DNA from 3 places in the Tatumella sp. UCD-D_suzukii genome. Region 1 is predicted to be linked to each of the others. Evidence: predicted binding sites of a transcription regulator. Region 1 holds the regulator's gene; each other region holds the start of a gene.

Region 1 (10,838 bases):
TTCACATAGCCCTGACCCAGGTTACGCAGCTTGCGTAGCCCGCGCAGCATCTGCAGCAGACTCTCTTTCTCTTTGGTCGCACCGCGCAGTTCTTTGGCGTAAGTGGCCACTTCCATCACATGCTCGTAACCAATATAGATAGGTACCAGTGTGATAGGACGATTCCCTCCGCGTAACATCGCCTGCAGTGTCATCGTCAGTGTGCCGGTTTTCGGGTCGAGCAGACGCCCGGTACGGGAACGGCCGCCTTCGACAAAATATTCTACCGAGTAGCCACGGCTGAACAGTTCACCCAGATATTCACGGAAAACGGTGGAATAGAGCTTATTGCCTTTAAACGTCCGTCGGATGAAGAACGCGCCCAGGTGACGGAAAATCGGACCGGCAGGCCAGAAGTTCAGGTTGATGCCGGCCGCGATATGCGGTGGTACCAGCCCCTGATGATAAAGGACATAAGAGAGCAGCAGATAATCCATATGACTGCGGTGGCAGGGCACATAGACCAGCTCGTGGCCGTCCTGAGCTAACTGACGGATACGTTCGCCACCACTGACATTGATCCCTTTATACAAGCGACTCCACAACCAGCCCATCACGCGGTCGGTGATACGGATAGCTTCGTAGGTGAAATCAGCCGCAATCTCTTCCATCATGGCTACTGCATTTTTCCGGGCCATCTCGATAGAGATTTTCTTACTGCGGGCCTCGTCTTCAACGGCTTTCGCAATCGCTTTGGATTGCAGCAGCTTGTTGAACAGATCCTGGCGGGCCGGTAGACGCGGACCGACAGCAGCCAGACGCTGGCGGGAAAAATGAATATGAGCTACCCGGGAAAGCTTCTGAGCAATCGACTGGTCGGTACCGTGTTCATCGGCCATCTGGCGTAAGGACATTTTCGGGGAGAAGCGGATAAAGCTATCCCGCCCCAGCCAGAGGATGGCACAGAATTTCTGTAATCCGTTGAGTTCACGCAGTAATGGTGTCTGCGTCCCCTGAGTTTCCTTGCCTGGCGCCCGGCCAAACATTACCGACACCGGCACCAGTTGAACATCCAGCGCCGGATTATTCCTGTGCAGATCCAGATAATCGTGGAAAATTTTCACGGTTTCCTGGTTCGGAGTGAAATAAGGCAATAACCGCGGGCCGTCATGAATAAAGACATGACGCGGTAGCAAACTGCCGTCGATTTCCAGAGGTTCTAAAGGGTCCGGCAGATCATGCTTCAGGCATTCGGTACGAAGTGCCAGCAGATCTGCTTTGGAATCATAGGGAAATACATAGATAATAGGGCGGGTAGGGTCCAGACCGAGTTCGGCCACAGGATCACCCGGGATCACCTTGCTCTTTACCAGCAAAGATAATGGAATACTTAGTAATTTATAATAAAGTTTACGCCAGCCTGACATAGATAAATCCGGAGCCTCTTTTGATAGCAAAGCGGCGCAATCATACCAGAAACTGCAAAGAAGATCTGTGACCAGGTGCAGTATTGAAAATTAACAGGAGAGCGGGCGAATGGCAGGAAGGACAACGGGATGGCGGCGTCTGGTGAAGGCGAGCGGCTATTCATGGCAGGGGTTGCGGGCTGCCTGGCAGCATGAGGCGGCCTTCCGGCAGGAAACCGTGGTGGCTATCGTGGCCATCGTCATTGCCGGCTGGCTGGATGTGGATACGGTTTCACGTATTCTGCTGATTGGCTCGGTGGTGCTGATTATGATCGTTGAAATTATCAACAGTGCGATAGAGGCCGTGGTCGATCGGCTGGGCCCGGAAATACACCCCTTATCCGGACGGGCGAAAGACCTGGGATCGGCCGCGGTATTACTGGCGATCCTGCTTGCGGTGTTTGTCTGGGGAAGTGTGCTCTGGCAATGGTGGTCACTGGCGGGATAATGACCGACAGTTGTTTGTTTTATGACGGTTTTTGGTTTTCATTTCCGAAAGACCTGTATATACTCACAGCGACTGTATAAACAACCAGGGGGCGGGATGAAAGCATTAACCAGCAGGCAGCAGCAGGTCTATGACCTGATTCGCGACCATATTCAACAGACGGGTATGCCGCCGACACGTGCGGAAATTGCTGCCCGCCTCGGTTTTCGCTCCCCGAATGCGGCAGAAGAACATCTGAAAGCCCTGGCACGTAAAGGTGTCATTGAGATTGTCTCCGGAGCCTCACGCGGTATCCGCCTGCTGATGGAAGAAGAAACGCCGGAAGGTCTGCCTCTGATTGGCCGGGTGGCTGCGGGCGAACCTCTGCTGGCCCAGCAACATATTGAAAGCCACTATCAGGTCGATCCCGGGCTGTTTAAGCCGGGGGCTGATTTTCTGCTACGTGTCAGCGGGATGTCGATGAAAGATATCGGTATCCTGGACGGAGACCTGCTGGCGGTTCATAAAACCCAGGATGTCCGTAACGGGCAGGTTGTGGTGGCCAGAATCGATGACGAAGTGACCGTGAAACGCTGGAAAAAACAGGGGAATACGGTACAGTTATTGCCTGAGAACAGCGAATTTTCTCCGATTGTGGTGGATGTCCGCGAACAGAACCTGACGGTGGAAGGGCTGGCCGTGGGTGTTATTCGTAACGGAGAATGGCTGTAACTGACGGGCGATTGTCCGTCAGCCGGTGACCGGCAGAGAGTCACTCCGGTCGCTAAGATTGACCCCGCACCCTAATACACTACGCTGAGTTGCTTCTGCGGCTATCAGCGTTCGTCCGCCGGTCACCTTTTCCCCGTCCGGCGGAGACACTGTGCTCTGTCAGGAAAATCCATGTCCTTTTTGAATACCACCGACAAAAAACTCTGGCGACTGGCATTACCGATGGTGTTATCCAATATTACGGTTCCGTTACTGGGACTGGTGGATACCGCGGTGATCGGGCATCTGGACAGTGCTATCTACCTGGGCGGTGTTGCCATCGGTACTACGGTCACCAGCTTCCTGTTTATGCTGCTGCTTTTCCTGCGTATGAGTACGACGGGGATGACGGCTCAGGCATGGGGATCCGGAAATTCAGCCGCCCTTGCCAGGGCACTGGCTCAGCCACTGATCATCAGTCTGGTGGCCGGGCTCATCTTTATTGTGGTGCGTGACCCGGTCAGCCAGCTGGCCAGCGGAGTGATCGGCGGTGATGCGGATACGCTGGAACAGGCTCGTGTGTTTATCCGTATGCGCTGGCTCAGTGCGCCAGCGACCTTTGCGAATCTGGTGCTCCTTGGCTGGCTGCTGGGCGTTCAGTATGCCAGGGCTCCGGTGATCCTGCTGGTGGCCGGTAACCTGGTCAATATTCTGCTGGAAGTATGGTTTGTTCTGCACCTGCATCTGGGTGTCCGGGGGGCAGCGGCGGCCACAGTGATCTCTGAATATGTCTCGCTGCTGGTCGGTGTTCTGCTGGTGTTGCAGGTATTTCGTCGGCGCAAGATATCGGTACGTTTACTGCTGGAGGGCTGGCGTGGCGATATTAAACGTTTGCTGGGCCTGAACCGCGATATTCTCCTGCGGACGTTACTGTTGCAGGTCTGCTTTGCTTCCCTGACTCTTATCGGTGCCCGGATGGGAGCACAGGTCGTTGCGGTGAATGCACTGCTGATGATGTTTCTTACGTTTACCGCCTATGCACTGGATGGATTTGCCTATGCGGTGGAGGCGGTGTCCGGAGAAGCCTACGGGGCGCGTGAAGCCGGAAAACTGCATGAAGTCTGGCGCGCCTCCTGCCGTCAGGCAGGCATTGTCGCACTGCTCTTTTCGCTGGTGTATGCGCTGGCCGGGCAGTACATCATTGCGATGATGACCTCACTGCCTTCCCTTCGCCATCTGGCGGATCACTACCTGATCTGGCAGGTTATTCTGCCTCTGGCAGGCGTCGGCGGGTATTTACTGGATGGTTTGTTTATCGGTGCCACGCGCGGACGGGAAATGCGTAACAGTATGGCGATTGCCGCGGCAGGGTATGGCCTGACATTGTGCAGCGTTCCCTGGCTGGGTAATCACGGCCTCTGGCTGGCGCTCTGTGTCTTTATGCTATTGCGGGGGATCACGCTTTGGCACTGCTGGCAGCAACATCAGCGCAGGGGAACCTGGTTTGATCACTGACCCTTCACTGAACTCACGGGGAGTTAGCGGCCTGCCCGTTTTTTAACTTCGCTGCTGTGATCATGCTGGCACTGCTCCTGATTATCACAGGCCGCGATCTCTGCACATTTCACACACAAGCCATGGGCTTCAATCACACTGTGGCGCAGAACAAAACCCGCCTGCTTTGCCTGGGTGACAATCAGATGTTCCACCCCTTCAGCATGACGTTCGCTCACCGAAGCACAGTTATCGCAGACCAGCATCACAGAGGTATGAGACGGGTGTTCAAAGTGCGGACACACCACATAGCTGTTATTGGATGCCACCCGGTGAATAAACCCCTGTTCCAGCAGAAAATCCAGCGCACGATAGACTGTCGGTGGCTTGGCCTGTGGCTCGCTGATCCGCAGTTTATCCAGCAGGTCATAGGCGCTGATCGCACCTTGTTCTTCGGCCATCAGACGTAACACTTCTGCGCGCTGGGGTGTCATACGTACCCCACGTTTCAGGCAGAGGCTCTGCGCCTCGGCAAGGATCTGAGCGGGAAGTTGCTGTTGCATGATGGCTTTCTCCAACGAATAATCTGCGGTAACGGGCTATCTTAGCATGGCTGGCGCGTTAATGCTGATCCTCTATGGCGGAGGGCGGCGGGCGACATTCGCTGCCTGCAGGTTGCCTTTACTTCGTGGCCCGGGGGGAAGCTTTGCGGTCACCCCCGAACTGCCGTTTTTCTATGCTATAGTAGCGCATGATTTTGTCCCTTTTTTCAGTCCTTCCTGCCACTCCCGGGTGATGACGGGGGCTGTTTTACCTGATGATATGAAGAAAAATGCACGAAAATAAAGAAACCTCTTACCCGCACCCGACCTCTCAACCGCAGGCCGCAACGCCTGAATATCCGGCCGGACGTTTTTCCGTCGCGCCGATGCTCGACTGGACCGATCGTCATTGCCGTTATTTCCACCGTAAACTGACCGGTCAAACGTTGCTGTATACTGAAATGGTGACAACAGGTGCGATCATTCATGGTAAAGGTGATTACCTGGCGTATAACGACGCGGAACATCCGGTGGCGTTACAGCTGGGAGGCAGTGATCCTGCGGCTCTGGCACAATGCGCCAGGCTGGCTGAACAACGGGGCTATGATGAAATCAACCTGAACGTGGGCTGTCCGTCTGACAGGGTGCAGAATGGTCGTTTCGGAGCCTGTCTGATGGGGGAAGCGGCATTAGTCGCAGACTGTATTAAGGCGATGCGTGATGTGGTTTCGGTGCCGGTCACCGTGAAAACCCGTATCGGTATTGATGAGCAGGACAGCTACGCGTTCCTGTGCGACTTTATCCGTACCGTGGCGGAGAAGGGCGGATGCGAGTCTTTCACTATCCATGCCCGTAAAGCCTGGTTGTCGGGCCTGAGTCCGAAAGAAAACCGTGAGGTTCCGCCGCTGGATTACCCGCGTGTTTATCAGTTAAAGCGTGATTTCCCGCACCTGACGATGGCGATTAACGGGGGAGTCAAAACCCTGGAAGAAGCCAAAGCTCACCTGCAACATGTGGACGGGGTGATGATGGGGCGTGAAGCCTACCAGAACCCGGGGATCCTCGCGCAGGTGGATAATGAGATTTTCGGCAGCACGTCGGCCAGCCCGGATCCGTTTGACGTCGTACGCTCAATGTACCCGTATATTGAAGCAGAACTGAGCCAGGGCACGTATCTTGGACACATTACCCGCCATATGCTGGGACTGTTTCAGGGGATCCCGGGGGCCCGTCAATGGCGCCGGCACCTGAGCGAAAATGCGCATAAAGCCGGAGCCGATGTCCGTGTGGTAGAGCAGGCCCTGTCACTGGTGGCCTCCCGCTAAGTCGTATGCCGGGGAGAGCCCCCGGCAATGCCATACCGCGAATTACGCCAATTCCTGGTTTTTTTCACCTCTTCCGGCAGCAACATTATTTTCAATATTTTGTTGTTATTCATGCGGTTAACAGGATGGCATGATCCTTGTATCTGTCATAGCAGACGCGTTAATCGCTAACGCATTATTCTGCGGTGAAAGAGGTCTCATGGAAGTCTTATTTGTTATCGGTTTTTTTGTGGTGTTGTTACTGACCGGCGTTTCAGTGATCGGAGTACTGGTCGCGTTATTTGCCGGTGCAGTGTTGCTGATGTTCTCCGGTTTCTTATTGCTGGCGATGAAGCTGCTGCCCTGGTTGCTGCTGGCGGTCGCGGTCGCCTGGATTTATCAGACAGTTATTGCGCCGAAATCATCACCTCCGGCCACGCGTCGCTTTGATAAGACCATGGCTAAAATTGACCGGATGAACCGGCGCGGCTAACCGGCGGTAAGGGGTGAGGCACAGTTTCTGACGTCAGAGTTCGGAAATGTGAATTACCCCGTATTTCCGGCAGACAAGTTCTGCGATGATAGCAGCGTATTTCGGCGAAAAGCTGACGCTCTGTCCCTACACCAGTGCGAAAAATAAAAAAACAGGGCTTTCTACGGGAAGCCCTTTTCTATGCACCAAACGACATCAGGGGATGAGCAGGCAGGAGCCTTGGGTGGCACGGCTTTCCAGTTGCTGATGGGCAAGAGCGGCGTCTTTCAGAGCAAACTTCTGGTGCTCCGGGACCTCCGTTTTAATGGCTCCGCTGGCCAGCAGAGTAAAGAGCTCGTGGCTTGCAGCATCCAGTTCCTCCGGCGTGGTAATGTAACCAAACAACGATGGACGGGTGACAAACAGGGAGCCTTTGCGGGTGAGGATCCCGAGGTCAACCCCGGTTACCGGGCCGGAGGCATTGCCGAAGCTGACCATCAGCCCGCGGCGTTGCAGACAATCCAGTGAGGCTTGCCAGGTGTCTTTACCGACCGAATCATAGACGACCGGCACTTTTTTACCGTCCGTCAGTTCGCTCAGGCGGGCGGCAATATCTTCCTCGCGGTAGTTAATCGTCGCCCAGGCCCCTGCCTGGCGTGCAGCGTCTGCTTTTTCTGCTGACCCGACAGTTCCTATCAGCTTCGCTCCCAGCGCTTTTGCCCACTGACAGGCAATCAGCCCGACGCCCCCGGCAGCGGCATGAAACAGAAAGGTTTCTCCGGCCTTAATCTGATAGGTCTGGCGCAACAGATACTGGACCGTCAGCCCTTTCAGGAAAGAGGCTGCGGCCTGCTCAAACGAAATGGCCTCCGGCAGGATCGCCAGCCTGTCTTCGTGAACAATATGGCTTTCACTGTAGGCTCCGGCCGCTGACAGCGCATAGACTACCCGATCGCCCGGCGAAACCCGGCGGACGGCCCGGCCGGTGCGCACCACAATACCGGCGGCTTCGGTACCGAGACCTGCGGGCAGGGAAGGCGGAGGATAAAGTCCGCTACGAAAATAGGTATCGATGTAATTGATACCTATTGCCTTATTTTCCACCACGACCTCATGATCGCCTGGTTCCGGCGATGTAAATGAAGTCCACTCCAGAACTTCCGGCCCGCCGTGGCGGCGATACTGGATCCGGTTTGGCATAGCAGCTCCTTGAAATCATCTTGTTTGCCGGGGACAGGGCGACAATTCGGGTAAAAAAAAAGTATACTGTGACGCCCCTTGTTTAACACTGGTAATGACATTCACTATGGCAGGAAATACACCCGCGAACAAATCCAACGAATCCCGTGATCGTCAGCTGGAAGGCGTGAAGATGCCGCCCCATTCTGTCGAGGCAGAGCAGTCCGTTCTGGGGGGATTAATGCTGGACAATGAGCGCTGGGACAATGTTTCCGAGCGTGTGGTTGCCGGCGATTTCTACAGCAGACCTCACCGGCTGATTTTCTCCGAGATGCAGCGTTTGCTGGAACTCGGTCAGCCCATCGATCTGATCACCCTGTCAGAATCCCTGGAAACCCGCGGAGAGCTGGAGCTTGTCGGGGGGTTCGCCTATCTGGCGGAGCTGGCTAAGAATACCCCGAGTGCGGCGAATATCGGTGCCTATGCGGATATCGTGCGCGAGCGTGCCGTCGTCCGTGAAATGATCTCAGTGGCGAATGAGATAGCGGATGCCGGGTACGATCCTCAGGGACGTAATAGTGAAGATCTGCTGGATCTGGCGGAATCCAGCGTGTTTAAAATCGCCGAAAAGCGGGCAAATAAAGAAGACGGTCCGCAAAATATTGAGCAGGTTCTGGAAGCGACCATCAACCGTATCGAATCACTGGTCGGCACACCCCATGACGGTGTGACCGGCATTGATACCGGTTATCAGGATCTGAATAAGAAAACCGCTGGCCTGCAGGGATCCGATCTGATCATTGTCGCCGCCCGTCCTTCGATGGGTAAGACGACGTTTGCCATGAACCTGTGTGAAAATGCGGCAATGATGCAGGATAAGCCGGTACTGATTTTCAGTCTGGAAATGCCCAGTGAGCAGCTGATGATGCGTATGCTGGCCTCTCTGTCCCGGGTCGACCAGACGCGTATCCGTACCGGCCAGCTGGATGATGAGGACTGGTCGCGTATTTCCGGCGCCATGGGCATTCTGCTGGAAAAGAAAAACATGTATATCGATGACTCTTCCGGCCTGACACCGACAGAGGTTCGTTCCCGTGCCCGACGAATTTTCCGTGAAAATGGCGGCCTGAGCATGATAATGATCGATTACCTGCAACTGATGCGGGTACCTTCATTGTCTGATAACCGTACCCTGGAAATCGCCGAAATCTCCCGATCACTGAAAGCGCTGGCAAAAGAGCTGAATGTGCCAGTGGTTGCTCTTTCTCAGTTAAACCGTTCACTGGAACAACGTGCCGATAAACGACCGGTCAACTCGGATTTGCGTGAATCCGGATCCATTGAGCAGGATGCGGACCTGATCATGTTTATCTACCGGGATGAGGTCTACCACGAAAACAGCGACCTGAAAGGGATTGCTGAAATCATTCTGGGTAAACAGCGTAATGGCCCGATCGGTACCGTCCGTCTGACATTTAATGGTCAATGGTCGCGGTTTGATAACTATGCCGGCCCGCAGTACGACGACGAATAACGGCCTGAGCAGCCTAACGACTCATTTTTACAACAATGCGGAGCCTCTCCGCTTTTTTGTCAGCCCGGGGAACGGAGCACAGTATGGATCGTATTGATGATCACGATATTCACATCCTGAGGTTATTACAGGGTAACGGGCGGTTGACCAATCAGGAACTCAGTGAGCTGGTCGGGCTGTCCGCGTCCCAGTGCTCCCGGCGCCGTATACAGTTGGAACAGACCAGCAAGATCCTCGGCTACTATGCCAGGCTTTCGCCCGATGCGCTGGGGCCGGAAATTACCGGTCTGATTGAAGTCCGGCTGATGAATCATACCCCCGAGTATGTGGACGATTTCCATCACCGTATCATTAATGATCCTTCTATTATCGATGCCTATAAGACGACCGGGGATGCCGATTATCTGTTAAAAGTGACCGTGACCGACCTCAATTCACTGAGCACACTGATAAGTCAGTTGGTGGCCGGCTACCAGAGTGTGGCGCATGTGAAGACCTCGGTGGTGCTTAACCGTATCAAAGAAGGCGGGCGGATACTGAAGACCCCCGACGGATCCGCATAATTTTTTTCTGCACGACCCGTTCGGGATCGTGCATTTCCCCTCAAATAATGCATAAATAGTGCGGCGGAGTGGTTTGTGATGCATGTTATGCCTTTTATTGCCGGTATGACCGCATGCCTCTGTTACCGTACCGGTATTTTCATAAACACGGCAACGTGACTCTTCCGGACAGTAAGGAAGGGCTCTTTGTGCTGATTGACTGTTTTGTTACGGGGGGAATATGTCATTAATGAAAACGGCCGAAGCGGAGAAAATTCCGCACAGCCTGGCGGAAGATGCACTGGCCATACTGTTCGGTACCTTACTGGTGTCGTTCGGGATTGTGATGCTGAAACAGGCGGGCGCGCTGACCGGCAGTACCGCCGGTATCGCTTTTTTAATCAGTTATATTTCACCCTTATCCTTTGGTGGTGCTTTTTTCCTGATTAACCTGCCATTTTACTGGCTTGCCGTGAAACAAATGGGCTGGGAATTTACGCTGAAAACCTTCAGTGCGGTGGCACTGGTCTCGCTGTTTACGCATCTGCACCCACTATTTATTCACTTTTCGTTGCTTAACCCTTTCTATGCAGCCCTGTTTGGTAATATTGTGATGGGCATGGGGTTCATTGTGTTATTCCGTCATAAAGCCAGCCTGGGAGGCGTGAATATTCTCGCGCTCTGGCTTCAGCAACGGATCGGACTACGGGCAGGAAAATTACAGATGGCGGTGGATACCTGTGTGGTACTGGCGTCTTTGTGGGTCGTGTCTTTGCCAATGTTGCTGGCGTCAGTCTGCGGTGCTGTGATACTGAATCTGATTATTGCGATGAACCACCGTCCCGGTCGCTACAGTGTATAAGCCTGCCTGCGACCCTTTACATTGATCAATGATGGAGAAGTCCACCGTGTTCCAACATGTCGATGCCTATGGCGGCGATCCTATCCTCACTTTGATGGAAAAATATAAAGAAGACCCACGCGCAGAGAAAGTAAACCTGAGTATCGGTCTCTACTATAACGAACAGGGGATTATTCCGCAGCTTCAGGCCGTGGCGGAGGCCGAAAAAAGGTTACAGGGCGCGTCCGAAGAGGCTTCGCTCTACCTGCCGATGGAAGGGATGACCGCTTACCGCCAGGCTATCGTTGAGCTATTGTTTGGCACGCAGGCACCGGCCGATCACGATC
Region 2 (10,838 bases), on a different contig from region 1:
CCCCTGAAGACCGGACTGCACCACGATATAGCCGTTATTCAGTTCCAGCTGATCAGCAAAAATCGCAGTATTCGGGCTGTGACCGATGGCAATAAATACCCCGGCGACATCAATCTGCTCGGATTCAGCATTGTCTTCTGTCGGACGCAGACGCGCCCCGGTGACCCCCATCTCATCTCCGGTGACTTCTTCCAGGATGCGATTGGTGTGCAGAACGATATTGCCACTGGCGACTTTTTCCATCATCCGGTCAATAAGGATTTTTTCGGCACGGAAGGTGTCGCGACGGTGGATAAGATGAACCTCAGAGGCGATATTTGCCAGATAGAGGGCTTCCTCGACGGCAGTATTTCCGCCGCCGACCACTGCCACTTTTTGCTGACGATAAAAGAAACCGTCGCAGGTCGCACAGGCGGAGACGCCTTTACCTTTAAAGGCTTCTTCCGAAGGTAAACCAATATAACGTGCAGAGGCTCCGGTCGCGATAATCAGCGCATCAGTGGTGTACTCACCACTGTCGCCGATCAAACGAAACGGGCGTTGCTTTACGTCGACGGTATGAATATGGTCGTGAACGATTTCAGTATTAAATTTAATCGCATGTTCATGCATACGTTCCATAAGCCCGGGCCCGGTCAGGCCCTCAGGATCACCCGGCCAGTTTTCGACCTCTGTTGTGGTGGTCAGTTGCCCGCCTTTTTCTACCCCGGTAATTAATACCGGATTAAGGTTTGCACGCGCAGCATAGACAGCTGCAGTGTAACCGGCAGGGCCGGAACCCAGGATCAGTAGTTTACTGTGTTTGGCCATGCTTTTTTCCTCAATAAAACAAACCGCTGACAAATATCGGTAGATTGTAGGCAAACGCGACGACGAAAAAAAGAGTCCGATAGCGGAGATTACTTATTAATGTGAACGTTGAAACTAATCACCCGTGGTTAAGGCCTCTGACAGGGATCCGTCACTGTGGTGACGGGAGGATAAAAGGCTAAAAGTATTGGCCGAAAATTTATATTCACCGCAGACGGCGGAATGTTGTACTGAAATTGGATGTTTTACTTTGACAATCGCCTGTTGTTTTGCGAAAACATGAGGTGAGACAAATAAAGTTCAGCGAACAGGAGCCGCGCAGGCCGTAGCTTCTGAACGCCGGATAAATAAACCTGAGTTGTCTTTGGCCTGTTTCATCGTGGACAGACAGTGAAATGAACCGAAAACAGCAAATATACAGGCAATGTTTCAACATAACTCAGGCCCTTCACCGATGACAGGTTGAAGGGCAGGTAGTCTTAGGGAAGGAAATGAAGAGAGAAAATAATAATGACAGATAATAAGAAACGCCCTGGCAAAGATCTGGACCGTATCGACAGAAATATCCTGAATGAACTACAAAAAGATGGCCGTATTTCGAATGTCGAGCTCTCTAAACGGGTAGGTCTGTCTCCGACGCCTTGCCTTGAACGAGTCCGCCGCCTGGAACGTCAGGGGTTTATTCTGGGGTATACCGCACTGCTTAATCCGCACTATCTGGATGCATCACTGCTGGTTTTTGTTGAGATTACTCTGAATCGTGGCACCCCTGATGTGTTCGAGCAATTTAATACCGCGGTCCAGAAACTTGAGGAAACTCAGGAGTGTCATCTGGTTTCCGGTGACTTTGACTATTTGCTGAAGACCCGTGTTCCGGATATGTCCGCATACCGTAAGCTGCTGGGGGAAACCCTGTTACGCCTGCCTGGCGTCAACGATACCCGCACGTATGTGGTCATGGAAGAAGTGAAGCAGAGTAACCGCTTAGTGATTAAAACTCGCTAAATCAGCCAGGTGCAAAACCTGTGGCAATTAGGTACACTCCTGTGAATTCATACAGGAACAGTGCTGACTAATGGTGCTGTTCCTCTCTTTCGTTGACAGGCACCTGGAGAGATCTCTTGAGCCAGGAATATACAGAAGATAAAGATGTATCTTTAACGCCACTGAGTAGTGGACAACGGCTGCTGGAAGCATTACTGATTCTGGTGGCACTTTTTGCCGTTTATTTAATGGTCTCCCTGGTCAGTTTTAATCCTTCTGACCCGAGCTGGTCACAAACCGCCTGGCATGAGCCCATCCATAATTTAGGTGGCCGGCCCGGAGCCTGGCTGGCTGATACCCTGTTCTTTATCTTCGGGGTGATGGCTTACGCCATTCCGGTGGTGATCATTGGTTTATGCTGGATTTCCTTCCGTCATCGCAACCGCAATGAATACATCGATTGCTTTGCTATCGGCCTGCGTCTGATAGGCGTGCTGGCGCTGGTGGTCACTACCTGTGGTCTGGCCGCAATCAATGCTGATGATATCTGGTATTTCGCCTCCGGAGGCGTGATTGGCAGCCTGGTCAGTAGTGCGATGGCACCTTATCTCAATCAGATGACAGGGACATTGGTCCTGCTGTTTGTCTGGGCGGCCGGGATCACTCTGTATACCGGGTGGTCATGGCTGACAATTGCAGAGAAGATCGGCGGGGCAGTAATGACCGTTCTTACCTTCGCGAGCAATCGCTCCCGGGGTGATGATCGCTGGCAATATGAGGATGAGGATGACGCGCCTGAGTCGGTTTCCCGCAAAGAAACCTCACAGGAAGTCACAGAAGATGATCCTCTGTTCCGTTCGACAGATGCTGCGGCAAACGAGCCATCGGCACACGGAAATACCGCACATCCGTCAGAGAACGAAGAACATGACCCGCTGTTTTCAACGCCAGTGTCTGCTCCGAAAACGGATGATAATGACCCCTTATTGAGCCCATCAACCTTTGCTTCAGTCACGGCGGAGGATGACAACGATCCATTATTCAGTGCGCCAGCGTTTGGAACGGCACCGGAAACCGCTGCACCGGTAACCCCGCAACCTGCATCGGTTCAATCCGGGGTACCGGAAAACCGCCCGACGCCGGTCGTCGCAGCCGATGCTTACAGAGCACCGGCACAGGTGAAAACAACGCAGGCCGCAGAGCCACCGCTTTACCGTTTCGATGTACCGGAGACGGTTGCGTCTCAGCCGACGCCTGAAGCTCCGCCGTCACCGGCATCACGGGCCTCCGGGGTAGCTCCGCAGGTTCAGACATCCCGGTCTGACCCTCAGACGTCGTCGTCGGCGGTACCTCAGACCCGGGTTGCGGCGGCGACGCCTGCTGCAGTCAATGCTCAGACCGTGGCTGCCACCGTAGTAAAACCGGCCGGGCAGTCACCGTTTGCTGTGGCAGCCAGTATGGGTAAATTACAGACCCCTCCGACGGTGACGGAACCTGTACAGCGTAGTGGTAACCCTCAGGTAAAACGCGGGATTGGGGGGCCGGAACTGCCACGTCCGAATCCTGTCCGTTTGCCGACCCGCCGTGAAATGGCCTCTTATGGTATTAAATTACCTTCACAACGTATTGCGGAAGAAAAAGCACGTGAAGAGGAGTTACAGCGTCAGTTGAATTCTCAGATGACGGAGACAAGCGAGTCTTCGGCCGAAGAAAATGAATTCGACCAGGCGGCGCTGCGCCAGGCGTTTACCATGCAGCAAAAGGCACGGTATGGCGAGGATCATGTCACTGTGACACCTGAAGAAGAAGATGAGCTGCAACAGGCGATGCTGGCGCGACAGTTCTCCGAACAGCAACAACAGCGGTATCAGACGACGGCAGAGGATGTTACTGAAGTCAGTGCTGACCATGTAGCGACCTCTGCGCCACTCTCTTCAGAGGCTATCTCTGCGTTTGATTTCTCACCGATGAAAGAACTGGTGGATGACAATCCGGCAGAGCCTCTGTTTACGATTGCTCCGGGGGCTGAAACTGCAGCGCCGGCACAGTCACCGTCTTCTGTCGCAGGGATTAACTCAGCGCAGCATTCGCAGACGCAGGGCGCCACTGCACAGCCGGGGCAGCCGCAATACGCGGCTCAGCAAGCACCGGCACAGTCACCGTCTTCTGCCTCAGGGGTTAACTCAGCGCAGTATTCGCAGCCGCAGGGTGCCACTGCACAACCGGGGCAGCCGCAATACGCGGCTCAGCAAGCACCGGCACAGTCACCGTCTTCTGCTGCAGGGGTTAACTCAGCGCAGTATTCGCAGCCGCAGGGCGCCACTGCACAACCGGGGCAGCCGCAATACGCGGCCCCGCAGGAAACGGTTTCTCAACCGCAGGCTGCTCAGGAACAGCAGAGTCTGTTCCACCCGTTCCTGGTTCGTCATGAACAGCCACTGGAAAAACCATCAACACCTCTTCCGACCATGGATTTACTGACGCCACCTCCGGTGGAAGAAGAGCCGGTGGATATGTTTGCACTGGAACAAACAGGTAAACTGGTTGAGGCAAGACTGAATGACTTCAGAGTCAAAGCAGAAGTTGTCGGTATTTCACCGGGACCGGTGATCACCCGTTTTGAGCTGGACCTGGCGCCAGGGGTGAAAGCCGCCAGAATTTCTAATCTCTCCCGCGACCTGGCCCGTTCATTATCCGCCGTTGCGGTTCGTATTGTTGAGGTCATTCCGGGCAAGCCGTATGTCGGGCTGGAATTACCGAATAAACATCGCCAGACCGTTTATTTGCGTGAAGTGCTGGACTGCGCAAAGTTCAGGGACAATCCGTCGCCGCTGGCGATTGTACTGGGGAAAGATATTGCCGGTCAGCCAGTGGTGGCAGACCTTGCTAAAATGCCCCATTTGCTGGTCGCCGGTACCACCGGTTCAGGGAAATCTGTCGGCGTGAACGCCATGATCATCAGTATGCTGTATAAGGCAACCCCTGATGAAGTGCGCTTCATTATGATTGACCCGAAAATGCTGGAACTTTCTGTGTATGAAGGTATTCCGCATCTGCTGACTGAAGTTGTGACAGACATGAAGGATGCAGCCAATGCGTTACGCTGGAGTGTCGGAGAGATGGAACGTCGCTACAAGCTGATGTCCGCGCTGGGCGTACGTAACCTTGCAGGTTATAACGAAAAAATCGTGCAGGCTGAAGCGATGGGCCGGCCTATTCCGGATCCGTTCTGGAAACCTGGTGATAGTATGGACACTACACCGCCGGTTCTCGAAAAGCTGCCCTACATCGTCGTGCTGGTAGATGAGTTTGCTGACCTGATGATGGCCGTGGGTAAAAAGGTAGAAGAACTGATCGCCCGCTTGGCACAAAAAGCCCGTGCCGCCGGTATTCACCTGGTATTGGCGACGCAGCGTCCGTCGGTCGATGTGATCACCGGGCTTATTAAAGCGAATATTCCTACGCGTATCGCTTTTACCGTTTCAAGTAAAATTGACTCCCGTACCATCCTGGATCAGGCCGGGGCGGAATCATTGCTCGGGATGGGGGATATGCTTTATATGCCGCCTAACTCGTCGATGCCGGTACGTGTGCATGGGGCGTTTGTCCGTGACCAGGAAGTTCATGCTGTGGTTCAGGACTGGAAAGCCCGGGGCAGACCTCAATATATCGACAGTATCACTGCCGGTGATGAGAGTGAGAACGGAGCGGGCGGCGCAGATGGCAACGGTGAAGAACTGGATCCGCTGTTCGACCAGGCGGTCGGATTTGTGGTCGAAAAACGTCGCGCCTCGATTTCCGGTGTTCAGCGACAGTTCCGTATCGGTTATAACCGGGCCGCCAGGATCATCGAACAGATGGAAGCTCAGGGGATAGTTTCCGAACCCGGACATAACGGTAACCGGGAAGTGCTGTCACCCCCGCCGCACGAAATGTAAGTTCTGATAACAGGTTGTTATCCTGATGGGCCAGAGTTTTCTGGCCCATTGCTTATCACTCCCGCTATCCCCATAGTAATACTCAGAATTCAGTTTTTTCTCCTGTCGGAATATACCGGCAGAGACTACGGTTAACAGTGCACAGCCGGAATGAAGGATAAGGAATAATTACAGATGAAAAAATTGTTGATTGCTACAGGTGTTATCAGTCTTATGATTTCAGCCGCTGTCAGGGCCGACGACTCAGCCAGCCTGCAGGCACGTCTGGATAAAGTGAGTAGTTTTCATGCGCAATTCAGTCAGAAAGTCACGGATGCTTCAGGAAATAACGTGCAGAACGGTGAAGGTGAACTGTGGGTTCAGCGTCCGAGCCTGTTTAACTGGCACATGACCGCCCCGGATGAAAGTACCATTATCTCCGATGGCAAAACGTTATGGTTTTATAATCCTTTCGTTGAACAGGTGACGGCGACCTGGGTGAAAAATGCCACCAGCAATACGCCTTTTATGCTGATCGCACGTAATCAGCCATCAGACTGGAAACGCTATAATGTGAAGCAGCAGGGCGATAATTTTGAACTGACGCCGAAGAGCAGTGACGGTAATTTAAAAGAGTTCACGATTGATGTGACTCCGGGCGGCACGATCCGTCAGTTTAGTGCGGTTGAGCAGGACGGGCAACGCAGCAGTTATGAGCTGAAAAGCCAACAGAATGGTGCGATCAGCGCGGATAAATTCAGGTTTACTCCTCCTCAAGGGGTAACGGTGGATGATCAGCGTCAGTGAGGTGAATGTGGATACACTTTCTCTGGATTTCGCTGCAAACGATTTTCAGCCCCTGGCCGCACGTATGCGGCCTCGAACACTGGCTGAATATGGCGGCCAGCAGCATCTGCTGGCCGCAGGTAAACCCCTGCCGAGAGCCATTGAAGCCGGTCACCTGCATTCTATGATCCTCTGGGGCCCTCCGGGAACCGGTAAGACAACATTGGCAGAGATTATCGCCCGGTATGCGAATGCCGGTGTCGAGCGTATTTCTGCGGTTACCTCCGGGGTCAAAGATATCCGTGAAGCTATTGCGAGGGCGGATCAGAGCAGACAGGCAGGTCGCAGGACGATCCTTTTTGTGGATGAGGTGCACCGCTTTAATAAAAGTCAGCAGGATGCTTTTCTGCCGCATATAGAAGACGGAACCATTACCTTTATCGGCGCTACGACAGAAAATCCCTCTTTTGAACTTAATTCGGCACTGCTTTCCCGTGCCCGGGTTTATCTGCTGAAATCACTGACGGTCACCGATATTGAGAAAGTTCTCGATCAGGCAATGTCCGATAGTGACCGCGGCCTGGGCGGACAGGCTCTGAAATTACCGGATGAGACCCGGAAGATGATAGCGGAACTGGTGAACGGGGATGCCCGCAGGGCGCTGAATACGCTGGAGATGATGGCGGATATGGCTGAACCGGATGCCGGGGGGATGCGAATACTTACTCCGGCGTTATTAACCGAAGTCGCCGGCGAACGTACTGCCCGCTTCGATAATAAAGGTGACCGCTTTTATGATCTGATTTCAGCGTTGCATAAATCCGTCCGTGGTTCTGCCCCGGACGCTGCCCTTTACTGGTACGCACGTATTATTACCGCAGGCGGTGATCCGCTGTATGTTGCCCGTCGTCTGCTGGCGATTGCTTCAGAAGATATCGGTAATGCCGACCCAAGAGCGATGCAGGTCGCCATTGCCGGCTGGGATTGTTATACCCGGGTGGGTCCGGCTGAAGGAGAAAGGGCGATAGCACAAGCGATTGTTTATTTATCCTGCGCGCCAAAGAGTAATGCGGTATACCGGGCTTTTAATGCTGCTATGGCGTCTGCCAGAGAAAATCCTGATTATGATGTTCCGGATCATCTCCGTAATGCACCGACCCGACTAATGAAAGAAATGGGGCTCAATAAAGGTTACCGTTATGCCCATGATGAGCCTAACGGCTATGCCGCTGGCGAGGAGTATTTTCCGCCTGAAATGGCCGGTTCGCGCTATTATTCACCAGTTGAACGCGGTCTGGAGACGAAAATTGCAGAAAAGCTGGCATGGCTGACTGAACAGAATCAAAATAGCCCGACAAAACGCTACCGCTGATAAAAACATTACGGTAAGGTGAGTAGCAACGTTATTTCGTTTTGTGGATCTCTCCCGACGATTTTTTCATATTATTAACTCATACACAGGATTAGTATGCTCGATCCCAATCTGCTGCGTAATGAGCCAGACGCAGTTGCAGAAAAACTGGCACGCCGGGGATTTACTCTGGATGTTGAGACGTTACGTTCTCTTGAAGAACGTCGTAAAGTTTTGCAGGTAGAAACCGAAAATCTCCAGGCGGAACGTAATTCACGATCCAAATCCATCGGTCAGGCCAAAGCGCGTGGGGAAGATATCGAGCCACTGCGTAAGGAAGTGAATGAACTGGGAGAGCGACTGGAAGCTGCCAAAGCAGAACTGGACGCACTTCAGACTGACATCCGTAATCTTGCACTGACATTGCCAAACCTGCCAGCAGATGAAGTGCCTGAGGGGAAAGATGATCAAGATAACCTGGAAGTCAGTCGCTGGGGTGAACCTCTGAAGTTTGATTTCCAGGTACGTGACCATGTGGATCTGGGTGAGCTTGCCGGCGGGATGGATTTTGCTTCTGCGGTTAAGCTGACCGGTTCACGTTTTGTGGTGATGAGAGGGCAAATTGCCCGTATGCACCGTGCCCTGACGCAATTTATGCTGGACCTGCACACCGGTGAACATGGTTATACCGAGATGTATGTCCCTTATCTGGTGAATCAGGATTCATTATACGGCACCGGTCAGTTACCAAAATTTGGTAACGACCTGTTCCATACTCGTCCGCTGGAAGAAGAAGCCGACAGCAGTAATTATGCGTTGATCCCGACAGCGGAAGTTCCGTTGACGAATCTGGTCCGTGATGAAATTCTGGACGAAGAAAATTTACCGCTGAAAATGACGGCACACACACCTTGCTTCCGTGCTGAAGCCGGGTCATACGGTCGTGATACCCGCGGATTAATCCGTATGCATCAGTTTGATAAAGTCGAAATGGTGCAGGTTGTTGCTCCGGAGACGTCGATGCAGGCGCTGGAAGAACTGACCGGTCATGCAGAGAAAGTTCTGCAGTTACTGGAACTTCCTTACCGCAAAATGCTGCTATGCACCGGCGATATGGGCTTTGGTGCCACTAAGACTTACGACCTTGAGGTCTGGTTACCGGCACAGGATACCTATCGCGAGATTTCCTCCTGTTCAAATATGGCTGACTTCCAGGCTCGTCGTATGCAGGCACGTTGCCGCAGTAAAACCGAGAAAAAACCGAAGCTGCTGCATACTCTGAATGGGTCAGGACTGGCGGTCGGACGTACTCTGGTGGCTGTACTGGAAAACTACCAGCAGGCCGATGGTCGGATCCGTGTTCCGGAAGTCCTGAAGCCTTATATGAATAATCTGGACTTTATTGGCTGATCCTTCATGCTGATAAAAAACCTGCCTTTCGAAAGAACGGCAGGTTTTTTTTTGCCTGTAAAACAGGATGCTCTCGATACCGTTGTGCCGGGCACTGAATGTTTCTCATGCCAGTGATGAACAGAGCTAAACCGTACTAAAAAAGCAGTACTATTACTGGCAGGTATGTATTCCGGAATGATGCTTATGCATGCCTGCTGACTTCCTGTGAAGCAAGCAGGTGAGGGGCTTCTCAGACAGGCTTACAGTGTCCCGGGATAATGGGCTTAGCCATAATCAGAAGAAGAATATACCGCACCCTACTGCGTATAGTTACCTGCCTAATGTTTATGCATCAATAGATATCATAATAAAAAGCGTGTATTCGATAGGCTCAGAATAATTAACCAACGAAACGAAATCGCAAATAAGAATATTAATAATAACCAGAACATTTACCGCGAAATATAGAATAGCCCTGAAATATATAGCACCCTGATTAAAACGACAAGTGACAAAAAAGCATTAAAAACCCAGTGTTTTATCTGGTTAAAAAATAAACATGTATGGAATATATATACGTACTTATGAATAAAAGAGTTATTTTGGTGAATACATAATCAGGTCAATGCCTTTAGAGTAATTTTATTGTAAAGATAACGATATTAATCAAGGCTATTTGTAATTTACGACGATATTTTAGTCTTGAAAAGAGGTGTTTAGACGATTTATAAGCTGGATTAAATGACTGATTAATAGTTTTTCCCTATTAATGCAAGACGGCACCTTAGAGTATTTAATTGCATATTATTTATTTATATAGTGTTCTGTGCTAAAATTTTGAATATTAATAGTTATATACTCTAAAAACTATCTCCATCATGGGTTTTATTGATGCTAACTTCATTGATAGTTATATTTGATCATTCATCTGCGTTGGATTTTTATTATTGACGAGTATAGTGCTGCCGCACTACGAATCATTTGAATCGCTAATCTGTTTATTCAGGTACTCCGGCGATCTTCTGATTGAACATACCAACCAAAAAAATAAAAAGAGAAAGAATATGTTGAAAAAATCACTGTTAATGATTTCTGTAACTTCATCTTTAGTTTTTACTTCTGCAAGTTATGCAGATACTTCTGCTTATACTGAGCAGGCAACTGCCAATATGAATGTGTCGCTGACAGTATTAAAGGCATGTAGTATTACTGCCAGTGATATGTCTTTTGGTAAGCAATACAGCAACGCGGGTGACTTATCTGTTTCAACCACAGCGTCGGTCGTTTGCACCAAAAATACGCCGTATAAGGTTTCGTCTGATAGTTCACATGATTATGAAATGTCAGATACTAACGGAGACAAAATTGCCTATAGTCTCTATACTGATAAGACTGCAACGACACCATTTACCACAGGTAGCACTGGTACCGGTAGCGGTGTTGCTCAGAGCATTAACATTTATGGCCAGGTAAGTTCAGCTGCATTGCAGGTTGCACCTGCTGGCGATTATACTGATACAGTAATGCTGACTGTAGATTATTAATTATTTTCCTGGCTGGTAAGGTATATGACTCGTATCTGTTATTTTTTCAGTATC
Region 3 (10,838 bases), on a different contig from region 1:
GATAACAATAAAACAACTTACTGATGAGAGATGTGTCTTTCTGAGTCACCGCGGTGATTGACAGTTCTTTCGTCAGATCCTGCTCTATCGTATTGAAATCAGAGTATTTCCTGGGCACCAGGTTATATTGATCGGTAAAATAAAACGACTGAAATCCGGTCATCGGATAGTCATCTCCGAAACGTTGCACCGCCTGATAAAAGTTCAGTGCCAGCAGAACACGATCATGCAGGATACAGAGATTCGGATACCTGGCTGACTCCACCAGCAGATTCTTTTTACGGGTAATATGTACTGGTGGTGCAGGAATATCCTGACCCACAATCTTTACCTGCTCAAAAAAACGAAAATCCGGGTGCGGTGTACCGCACAGAATGATCTCCTTTTCCGCAATATCCAGCTGCAGTATGCGTTCGACACAGGCATTAATAAATGTCGGCTCTTCCGGGCCAACCGGAATGCAGAAGCTCCATTGAGTGAGCCCTTTATCCCGCGAGGCTGCCAGAGGGCTGTTCTTCTGATACACACGAAAGCCTGATACGCTCTCCGGGCTCTCTGTAAATGCCTCACGATAGTAACCACGTTCCAGCAGTGTTTCGCACCTAATCTTCTCCCGGATATACAGCTTACCGCCTGCCGGCATCTGGTGAGTGATATCCCAAAGCATATGTGCATAAAAGGCTGAATCATTCTGTACGTTCACCAGTGCGACATTTTGAAGATCCGCGATAAAAAACCGCGAGCAACCATTGACGATATAGGTTTCATCTGCCGGCCGGTCAAGGCAGTCCGAAAAACTGATCACTGTCAGATTTTCTGTGTTATCCATGTCCAGAGATGCCAGGGTATAAGGCCGGCTTAGTGGCCGCGCCCCGAGTTTCCTGTCATGTACGTAGCGAATAATTTTCACGGGAAAAGTCACCCTGCTGCATTCTTATCAGAAGGTAATAGCCTGTCTGGCTACCGGTAACCGGGCAAAGTTTTGCAGATCTTCCGGCGTACCCAGTCCATACATGCCATCCATCTCAGTGCCTATATTCATAATGCCGATACGACAATCACTATTATGTTGCAGCAGGTAGTTGTATACAGGTGCGACATAAAACTCTCCGTGGCTAAGATCATTGTTACCCACCATTTGCCGGGCAAAATGACAGAAGTCCCGGCCACGCCGGTAGTTATAAATACCCACTGTCGCTTCATCAGAGACTACCTGCTTTTCGACGACCCGCTGCACCCACCCTTGCTCATTACATTGCACATAAGACCACTTGCTATCACTGGCCGTCATTGTCATTATCAGGCCATCGAGATGCCGCTCATCCATTTGTTTCAGATAATCATCAATGCAGATATCAACCCACTGATCTGAGTTAGCAATCATCAGTGGCTGGTCATTATCAATATAGGCATCTGCGGCTAATACAGTACAAGCCGCGCCCCCGCTAATTCCCTTTATAGGGACTATCACGGAGCCAGGTGCAATATTTTCCAGTAATGGAATCAACTTATACTCTGAGATATGTTCTTCCTGGCAAACAAAAATAAACCGATGCGCTCTGTGCGGACGAAGATTATTGACCACGACTTCGATCATTTTCTTGTCACCGAGGCGAATTAACGGTTTGGGTTCCCGATATCCGGCGACTGAAAAACGGCTACCCCGACCTGCCATGGGAATAATAATATTCATCATATCATTTCCTCTGCACTGTATTTATCATTATTGACGCCAGGAATTTTCACCACCGTGGTCACGGTATCCTCAACAGCATAAAAGTCGGTTACCTGCCCCGCCTCAATAGTGATAATATCTCCACGGTAATAATACTGACCTGACATTCTGACCGCGCCGGAAACGATAACAGTAATCTCTGTCGCAACTTTATGATAATGTGCATATTCCTGGTCACCTGCCTGATAATATTTTACAGCAACCTCCATATTGCTGGTTCGGAATACGGAAGGCTCAAAAGGACCGATAAACCATCCCCGGGTCATGTTCTCAATATTTTCTTTTTTCATAATGAAATTAAACAGCGTAATTATTTAATATTATTTATATGGAAATAATAGATTAATTCTGAGGAAGAGTTCATTTAAGACCCTTTAATTAAACAGACCTCATAGCTCACTCTCGACACATTAACTCTTAAAATATCCCAGTGGTTATTATTACTATAAGAAAAATCATCAATCACTCTGCCAGGAATATTTCAGCACCCTTACAGGATGAAATAATAGCCCGTCCTCCCCTACCATCTGGTTATAACTATCGCCAGACATAAGAATATACATTTTTAATTCCACCCAAAGCTTGAGGCGATGGTACTTTCTTTTTAATGCCATGTAAAACACAAAAAACAGCCTTAAAAACCATCAGTAAACACACACACAGCACAAACCACTAGCTACAGTTAGATTTTAGGTCTTTTATTTCATTTATTTTTTAAATTAACACTTAAAAGATCGTTTATTTATTTATCCGGAGTGTTTATTTTTGTTTTATTTATTAACACGGTAATTAAAAGCATTTGATTATTATAATCAGAGTCAACACTCTGAAACTTTCATCCGCCGTTAATAATTCACGCAGCTCAACCACATATGGAATTATTCTTAATAATAAGCATTAATTGAAAAGAGAAAATTAAAAATAAAAGTTCGGATGATCTTAGGAGGGAAATAGAATAAATCTAAGAAATGTAAGGCGTTAACACCGGCCACACAAGTGTGGCCGGTAAGATCAGAAATTATAATTGGCTCCCAGGTAATAACGACGTCCGTCAAGAGTCGCTGAATAGTTTTCATAGCTGATAGTTTTATCCAGCAGGTTATAAATCCCCGCGAGCAGTGATAATGATTCAGTCACAGAGTAATTAATACCAGTATCAACAAAACTATAAGAGGGCGTTCCTTCCGCCATACTTGTGCGGCTCAGATACTCCGACGTTCTGCTCCGGAAGTTTATCCGGCTCCATACGGACAGATCCCGGATTGCTTGCCAGTTCAGTGTCATATTAACCATATGTTTTGGCATTTTATTGAGTGGCTTGCCGGAAAACTGCCCGGTTTTCTGCTCAGAATCTGTATACGTATAGTTACCGGTCAGTTTCCAGCCTTCTGCGGGTTTCCATCCCAGAGTCGCCTCCGCACCACGCAGAGTCGCCTTATCCACATTGACACGGTCACTGACAAAATCGTAATGCGTACTGCCAATGGTACAGGCGGGGTCTGCACTACTATTGCACCGACGAACTTCGGTAATTTTATTTTTAAAATCGGTATTAAATAGCGTTAATCCGGCATTCAATTGATGACCGTTATCCCATAGCAGCGCTATTTCTTCGCTCAGGCTCTTCTCGGGTTTTAGATCAGGGTTACCGACAATAATTCCGTTTGACCGCCCTCCTCCGGTGGTCTGCCCCCAACTGGCGGAGGACTGACGCAGATCGGGTGAGCGATAACCCGCTGAAATACCGCCTTTTATTGTCCACTGGTCGTTCAGGTGCCAGACACCATAGCCTCGCGGGGTCCAGTGTGTTCCATAGTTCTGGTCTTTATCCATCCGCATTCCACCGGTCAGCGAAAAACTCCGGGTTATTGCCCACTCATCTTCCGCAAAAACAGCCCAGCTCCAGCGTGTCAGTTTATTCAGTCCCGCGGCCGCTTCTAACTGGTTTCCGTCATCATGGAGTTTTTCATAACCATACTGTCCGCCCAAAGTGATCGAATGCTCATCCAGCAGCCATTGGCCCTGAGTATTCAGTGTAGTGTTATAAGATTTCATTGCGCGGCCGGGATTATTAGTTTCCTCCCGTTGCAGATAGCTGCTGGTATTCAGCTCATCATAATATCCATGATGCGTCAGCGCATAAGTCGTGTGTTCATAACGGTTTTCACTGCGGCTGTTCGGCGTACATACGGTGCCCCGACAGCTCTCCACTGCCTGAGATTTTCCGGGAGTACTGTTTCTGTCCTGAAGCTCTCTGGCAATATCCACACTCATACGGTTTCTGTCATCAGGTGTCAGGGTGAGCGTCGCGGCACCATTGCGCATCCGCTGCTCGTTATAGCCATTGACTACCCTGTCTTCCTGACGTCGGGAGAGTAACCCGCTGAGTTTCATATCCAGCAGCCCGTCAATCAACGGGCCGGAAACATAGGCATCCGTCTGATAAAGATCTCCGGAGCGACGATGTTCCTGAAAAGTGGCTTCCGAATGCAGTGATCCCAGCCAGTTACCACGGTTATAGGTTTTTTGGGTGATCACATTAATGACCCCTCCCATCGCATCCGAACCATACAGGGAAGACATGGGGCCGCGGATCACTTCTATCCGTTCTATAGATCCCAGAGGAGGTAACCAGCCCTGCTCAATACCGGCATTATCACTATTTGGCCGGGTTCCCCGCGTACTCACCCGCCGACCATCGACCAGGATAAGAGTGTACTGAGAGGACATTCCGCGGATACTGATATCGCTGCTGCTCCCCCCGCCGGTGACGACCACGCCAGGGACATCTTTCAGCGCATCGGTAATATCGCGGTAGGCTTTGTCTTCGATTTGTTCTCTGGTAACCACAGAGATGGAGGCCGGTGCGTTCTGAATTTTTTGTTCAAAACCCGTCGCAGTGACCACCAGTGTTTCTTTATCGGTAGCATCCGCCATTCCGGGGAAAAAGGCCGTTGTCAGTATCACTGCGAACGGTTTTACGCGAAGTATTCTCATTATCATCGATTCCATTTGTTGATCAAAATGCTTCACCCTCGCCGATGACTGCAAACAGAATGCTCCATGTAACATTTTATTACACCGGCAGATGTTTCCTATTGTACGAACAAACCAATAAATGTAAATAATAATGAGAATTAGTATCGTTATCACAAGCAGAGATCAACTTCCCTTTATTCTTCTTCTGTATGCTCCCATATCAGAAACGACCTCCGCTCCGGATATCCCCGGGGAGCGCGCACATTTACTACCCCGCCAGCGATATACTGATAGCGGGTTAACTTAAATAAATTATTTAATATCGCTAATTTCAGACGGGGTTCTGCCACAGAGAGCAAATGTCCGGAACAAACCCGTGGGCACCGGGTGACCGGATATGCCCCGCCTTAGCGGGCCACGGGAAGATCGGTGTAGCGGGTGGTATAACAGGGAGAAAGCATATCGCGTTTCATTACCCAGAGTTGTTCGACGCCCTGGCCGGCAAACCACAATTGCCCTTTTCCACTCTGATTAACGCCATCAATGACCCTCATCAGTGATTCACTGTTAGCCTGAGGCTTATCGTCATCAAACAAATTGAGCTGCGAGACTCCCTGGCTGAAAAAATCCCCCAGCATGACACCCGCCTTCATATACCGTGGCCCGTCCTGCCAGATACGGTCCAGTACTTTCATCGCAATGCGGATAATATCTCTGCTATCGTTGGTGGGGGTTTGCAGATTGCCCGTGGCCTGGTTCGCGTAAAATATCTCTCCCTGTGCATGCGGGCTGGTACGCAGAAATACCGTCACCTGACGACAATATTGTCTTTCTCCACGTAATCTTTCCGCAGCCCGTACAGCATAATTACATATGGCCTCACGCATCGCCGTATATTCAGAGATCCGTGTAGAAAACGAACGGGAACAGACAATTTGTTGTTTCACCGGAGCAAATTCTTCCAGTTCAAGACAAGGTTCGCCCCGCAGTTCCCTCACCGTCCGTTCCAGTACCACATTAAAATGTTTGCGAATGACCCATGTGCTCTGTTCCGATAAATCTTTTGCCGTGAGGATACCCATCCTGTTCAGTTTCTGGCTGATGCGCCGCCCCACTCCCCAGACTTCCGCCACCGGAGTCAGGGCCATCAATTTACGCTGACGCTCGACATTTGACAGATCAACGACTCCGTCGGTTTTTCGCCAGGTTTTAGCCGCATGATTGGCGAGCTTGGCTAATGTCTTCGTCGGGGCTATCCCGACCCCTACGGTAAGATGGGTATCACGTAGCACCCGCTCCCGGACTTCCCGGCCAAAGGCTTCCGGATTCCGGCAATGACGAATGCCGGTGAGATCCATAAATGCTTCATCAATGGAATAAATTTCTACTGCCGGTGCCAGTGCTTCCAGCGTACTCATCACGCGGTGACTCATATCTGCGTATAAGGCATAGTTTGAGCTGAACACACTGACCCGATGCTCGCGAAAAAGTTTTTTCAGCCGGAAATAGGGTTCCCCCATACTGATATTCAGTTTTTTAGCTTCCGCTGAACGCGCGATAACACAACCATCGTTATTGCTCAGCACAACCACCGGCGTCCCTTTTAAATCCGGGCGGAATACGGTTTCGCACGATGCATAAAATGAGTTCACATCTACCAGCGCAAACATTACTGCCCCAGCGTTTTGACTACGTGTTTTACTACACCGAAAATTTCAAACTGATCAGCATCAGAAATCGTTATCACTGAATGGGTGATATTCATCGGCCTCAGATGCAGTGAAGGTCTCAGCATCAGTTGCTTGACGGTAAATTCCCCCGTCACTGCGGCCACCACAATATCCCCATGCCCTGCCTTAAGTGAGCTGTCGACAATCAGCATATCGCCGTCATCGATCCCGCCTTCAATCATGGAGTCACCACTGACCCGGACAAAATAGGTAGCACCGGGATGCCGTATCAATAACTGATTAAGATCGATACGCTGTTCAACATAATCCTGTGCAGGTGACGGGAAACCGCAAGGGACACGACTGATAAAAAAAGGCAGATCCTGCATGGCATGGATCTCTGCAGGCAGATAGAACTTCATGATCGGTTTCTCAGATTTTTACTGTATAAATATACAGTAATACTAACGGAGTGTTTTGATCAAGATGACTCGTCATTATTTTTTGTAAACTCATTGTCCGGGAAGGAATTTTATTATTTTCGGCAGACTGCGCAGGTCAGTGGCAGCGAACATCTTACCGATCATGCAGACTTTCACGCCTGCCGATCACAATGTTCTAAACAGACAGTTGAGCAAAGACAATAAACAATAATATTTTTACTGCCACTGTTCCTGTCCCGGACACCGTGTAATGTGAAGCGTAAACCGGACTTTGACGCGCCGGTTGCTAAAGGCCGTGAGCAGGAAATACGTTCCGGTTCATGAACGATACCGGTATAAGAAATACTTTGCAGATAGCGCAGGCTTCTTCTGCCGCTGAAAATTCAGTAATACTGCTGCGATATATGAAGCGGGCCGTTGTAATCGTGTATTTTCCCGCTCCCGGTTTTAAAACAGAGGGGGTACAGTAATTATCATCGGTGGGGATCTTAGTAAGGGCTAATTCTGGCCCACTATTTGGCGGGAATTTAATAAATCCCCGTTAAATTAAGAAGGTTCACGTCGGTAATAATAACTTTTTACTCAAATCCTCCCAGTGCTCAACAAATGCATCACGGGCAATATCGAACACACGCGTTTCAAGGCAACGTATAAGATGCTCATGTTCAGCCACTAATTCTTTTGAATTCTCGTAGAAGGCATTACGCTGAACCATGAGTAACTCAATCTCACCCTCCAAAACGCTATAACTTTTTTGTAACCTGGGACTCAAACTGGCATCGATAATCGCACGATGAAAGGCTCTATCGGCTGCACTCAGGTAAGCCGATGATGCACCCGCAGGAGCCGCACGCATAACTTCAATAGCATCAAGAGCACCTTTAGGGATCAATCCACTGTAGGTAATCATGCGTACCGCTTCGCCTTCTAAAACCCCGCGAAGCCGCGTCACATCAACAATATCGTTAGGGCCGAATTTTGGTACACAGAACCCTCTGTTCACAATTTGTACCAGCAGTCCCTGGCTGACTAGAATCTGAGCCGCACTTCTGAATGTCGTTCTGGATACCCCATGCTCTTCTGCCATACGGATGTCACGCAAAAATGAGCCAGGTTCGAACTCACCATGCAGGATCCGCTGTCGTATCGTTAAGACAAGTGATTCTAAAGTGGTGGATTTGCTTTCTTCAGAAGACAAAGGTGATTGCAGATGATTTTCCATGATATAACTACATGTTAATGTTGATGATTGCTTAAAAAGAAAACACACTGTGCATTCTGTAGTAAGAAAATAGCAAAAGATTTCAGCAAAAGTTAACCGCCCGGTGACGACTTCCTTTCCGATAACTGTCTGACCATTCCTTTTCAGACAGCCCCGATATATAAGCAGACCCGAAGCACATTACCATACATTTCGCTGATTACAGAATTATCAGGGGGCCGGACATGGGTAATGACCGGTACCCTGATAAGGCTCTCACGTATTCAGAGTAACTCTTTTGCAATATCAGAGAAGGTCTCAAGAAAACGTGTTACGTCAGATGAATTGAAGACTAACGGAGGACGAATTTTAAGGACATTTCCATCCCCCCCACAGCTGCGAATAAGGATCCTTCTTTCGCGTAATTCATCAATGAATTTTTCAGTGCGTAGTTTATCCGGTGATCCGGAATCCCGATCAGCAACGATTTCAACACCGGTATATAATCCGACCCCTCTGATATCAGATACATGAGGAGAATTCTTAACGATCTCGTGCAGCCCCTTACGCAGCGCATTCCCCTGGACTATGGCATTTTCCAACAGATTCTCGCTGCTGATCACATCGAGAACAGCCGCACCCGCCGCGATGGGGAGCTGGCTGGCAGCAAAGGTATTGAAATACCTGCAATTCTGACCAAACTCGTACGCAACCTCGGGGCGGAAAACAGTACCCGATAGCGGTAATCCATTGCCCATCGGTTTACCCAGTGTGACGATATCCGGAATAATACCATGACGCTGAAACCCCCACATGGCATCCCCGCAACGGCCGAATCCTGACTGTACTTCATCTGCGATATAAAGCCCCCCGGCGGCATGAACCTCTTCAATCATGGGTTTCAGATAGCTCGTCGGGTCAGCAAAAATTCCGTCACTAGTGAACAGGGAGTCTGCCACAAATGCTGCCAGCCCAAAGCCATGCCGGGCAAGTTCAGAGATCCCTCGCTTAATCTCCTTCCTCATATACTCATCAATGGAAAGCCCTTCGGCAGCAGCGACACGAGGATCAGGGGCTTCAATAAGAACAACATTGGGTCCGATAGGCGATGTCGGCCCCAGACCAGGAGAAAAGGAAGCGACTTCACTGGTAATGCCATGATAGGCATTACGGGTAACTATAATCCCCTGATTACGGGTGTAGAATTTCGCGACGCGAATGGCCAGATCGTTAGCTTCCGATCCTGAACAGCCGAATGTTACACGGGAGAGTTCCTCCGGGAAGGTAGCGACCAGACGTTCTGCATAGTCAACCAGGCTTTCCTGTACATATCGGTTATTGGTGTTGAGTTTCTTAATCTGTGAAGTGATGGCTTCGACAACATGCGGATGCGAGTGACCCACGCATGCCACATTGTTATACGCATCAAGAAAGTCATTTCCTTCGCGATCAAACAGATGAGCTCCCCGCCCTTCCACAAATTCAACCGGGTTACGATAGATGAGTGAATATCCCGGCCCCAGAATACTCATTCGCCGTTCCACGATAGAACGCAAGCGTGGCTCAAGGTTATCCATCCGGGAGGGATCAAATTTATTGGGATAAACTTCAAGTGCCCGGCTTACTTTTGTGTCGTACTTAGGAGTTGTCATTGGTCATTGCTCCGGTCAGAAAGATGACGTTGCAGATAGGTGATGGATGCGCGCCTGCACATCTGAAACGGGCGTCGCCAGCGCCATCGCGAGGTTGTCCCGGTCATGTTTTGCATGAGATTCAATATATTCCCGGCGGTCAGGGAGACGTTGTGCTCTCCATTGAGAAACCACCGCACGTAATGCCAGACGAGCAGTAGCCGCATCAGCAATGAGTACCGCATGCGCTGGTGACATTTGATAGCTCGACAGATATCCCCGCAGATAAGCCAGGGGAGCCCCCCAGGGGTCATCAGCCCATTTGCCCAGGAGATTACATACGCTTACGGCGGGTTCAAATATCACACACGTCCGAACTGCGTCACCAAAATCAATTATTCCACTGACAAAATCCGCCGACTCTGCAGAGACTAAGACGTTGTAAGGGCTGAAATCCCCATGTATTACCTGGGTTTCAAGTTCTCCCATCAGAGGGACCACATTGCGTGTAAACCGCTCAAAAGCTTCAGCGGCTAATGCCCGAAGATTTTCATCTGTTAATTCTTCCTGCAGAATTTCCAGCGTTGGAACATTTGCAAGATCCCATACCAAAGGATGCAAATCATGTTGATGAGCAAATCCCCGCAATGCCATATCAATCTCACCGGCAGCGCGCCCTGTTAAGATAAGCTGCTCCTCGTCAACCGGAACAGTTGCCATAATGTCACCGGAGATATAGGTCAATACTCGTAAATAACGAACAGATTTTGTTTGAATTGGAACAATGCTCTCGCCATCCAGGGTGGTAATAACATTCTGCACTTCCCAGGCCGAAGTGTGGTTATTAAGCCATTCCATTACGGCCGACTGCATTTCCACGACTCCACGTGATTCGCCGGATGATGATATTTTTACGAGGCGATGACCCCCGTCGCAAGTCAGAATAAAACTGTCATCTTTTTCAGTAGGTAACCGTCTTAATTCACCCTCCAGTCCGTATCTGATATTTAAGATATTTTTTACCAGAGCCGGAGATATTTCATCCTTTCCATTCACCAGACCACTTTCATCAAGAAGGCTGAGTGCAGCTGAGAGCCTGGATTTTTTGATTGCATCATTGGTTATCATAGTTTCTCTGCTTTTGATTTTTTAAACATAAAAAAATATGCCCTTTCTCAC

Evidence for each region. Region 1 encodes LexA, which represses DNA repair genes until DNA is damaged. Its sites were predicted from a motif close to TNCTGTATGTACATACAGNA; they were not measured.
Region 2: CG67_RS10295 (DNA translocase FtsK 4TM domain-containing protein) is a predicted target of LexA. The motif match lies at 1,853-1,872, and genes of this name have one in related genera.
Region 3: umuD (translesion error-prone DNA polymerase V autoproteolytic subunit) is a predicted target of LexA. The motif match lies at 6,826-6,845, and genes of this name have one in related genera.

The regions. Positions count from the first base shown of each region.
Region 1 is NZ_JFJX01000001.1:35,247-46,084, forward strand. Features, by position in the region: gene plsB (glycerol-3-phosphate 1-O-acyltransferase PlsB) at 1-1,406, opposite strand, end outside; gene CG67_RS00165 (diacylglycerol kinase) at 1,516-1,893, shown strand; gene lexA (transcriptional repressor LexA) at 1,990-2,604, shown strand; gene dinF (MATE family efflux transporter DinF) at 2,776-4,098, shown strand; gene zur (zinc uptake transcriptional repressor Zur) at 4,122-4,640, opposite strand; gene CG67_RS00185 (hypothetical protein) at 4,687-4,923, shown strand; gene dusA (tRNA dihydrouridine(20/20a) synthase DusA) at 4,910-5,944, shown strand; gene pspG (envelope stress response protein PspG) at 6,144-6,416, shown strand; gene CG67_RS00200 (quinone oxidoreductase) at 6,612-7,595, opposite strand; gene dnaB (replicative DNA helicase) at 7,702-9,108, shown strand; gene CG67_RS00210 (Lrp/AsnC family transcriptional regulator) at 9,192-9,671, shown strand; gene CG67_RS00215 (YitT family protein) at 9,901-10,512, shown strand; gene CG67_RS00220 (amino acid aminotransferase) at 10,559-10,838, shown strand, end outside.
Region 2 is NZ_JFJX01000053.1:82,262-93,099, reverse strand. Features, by position in the region: gene trxB (thioredoxin-disulfide reductase) at 1-810, opposite strand, end outside; gene lrp (leucine-responsive transcriptional regulator Lrp) at 1,321-1,815, shown strand; gene CG67_RS10295 (DNA translocase FtsK 4TM domain-containing protein) at 1,932-5,732, shown strand; gene lolA (outer membrane lipoprotein chaperone LolA) at 5,907-6,518, shown strand; gene CG67_RS10285 (replication-associated recombination protein A) at 6,526-7,869, shown strand; gene serS (serine--tRNA ligase) at 7,966-9,258, shown strand; gene CG67_RS10275 (spore coat U domain-containing protein) at 10,305-10,784, shown strand; gene CG67_RS10270 (molecular chaperone) at 10,809-10,838, shown strand, end outside.
Region 3 is NZ_JFJX01000049.1:371,526-382,363, forward strand. Features, by position in the region: gene CG67_RS09885 (hypothetical protein) at 1-910, opposite strand, end outside; gene CG67_RS09890 (glycosyltransferase family 2 protein) at 938-1,696, opposite strand; gene CG67_RS09895 (hypothetical protein) at 1,693-2,025, opposite strand; gene CG67_RS09900 (ligand-gated channel protein) at 2,747-4,732, opposite strand; gene umuC (translesion error-prone DNA polymerase V subunit UmuC) at 5,122-6,384, opposite strand; gene umuD (translesion error-prone DNA polymerase V autoproteolytic subunit) at 6,384-6,806, opposite strand; gene CG67_RS09915 (GntR family transcriptional regulator) at 7,384-8,049, opposite strand; gene CG67_RS09920 (aspartate aminotransferase family protein) at 8,313-9,680, opposite strand; gene CG67_RS09925 (phosphotransferase) at 9,696-10,787, opposite strand.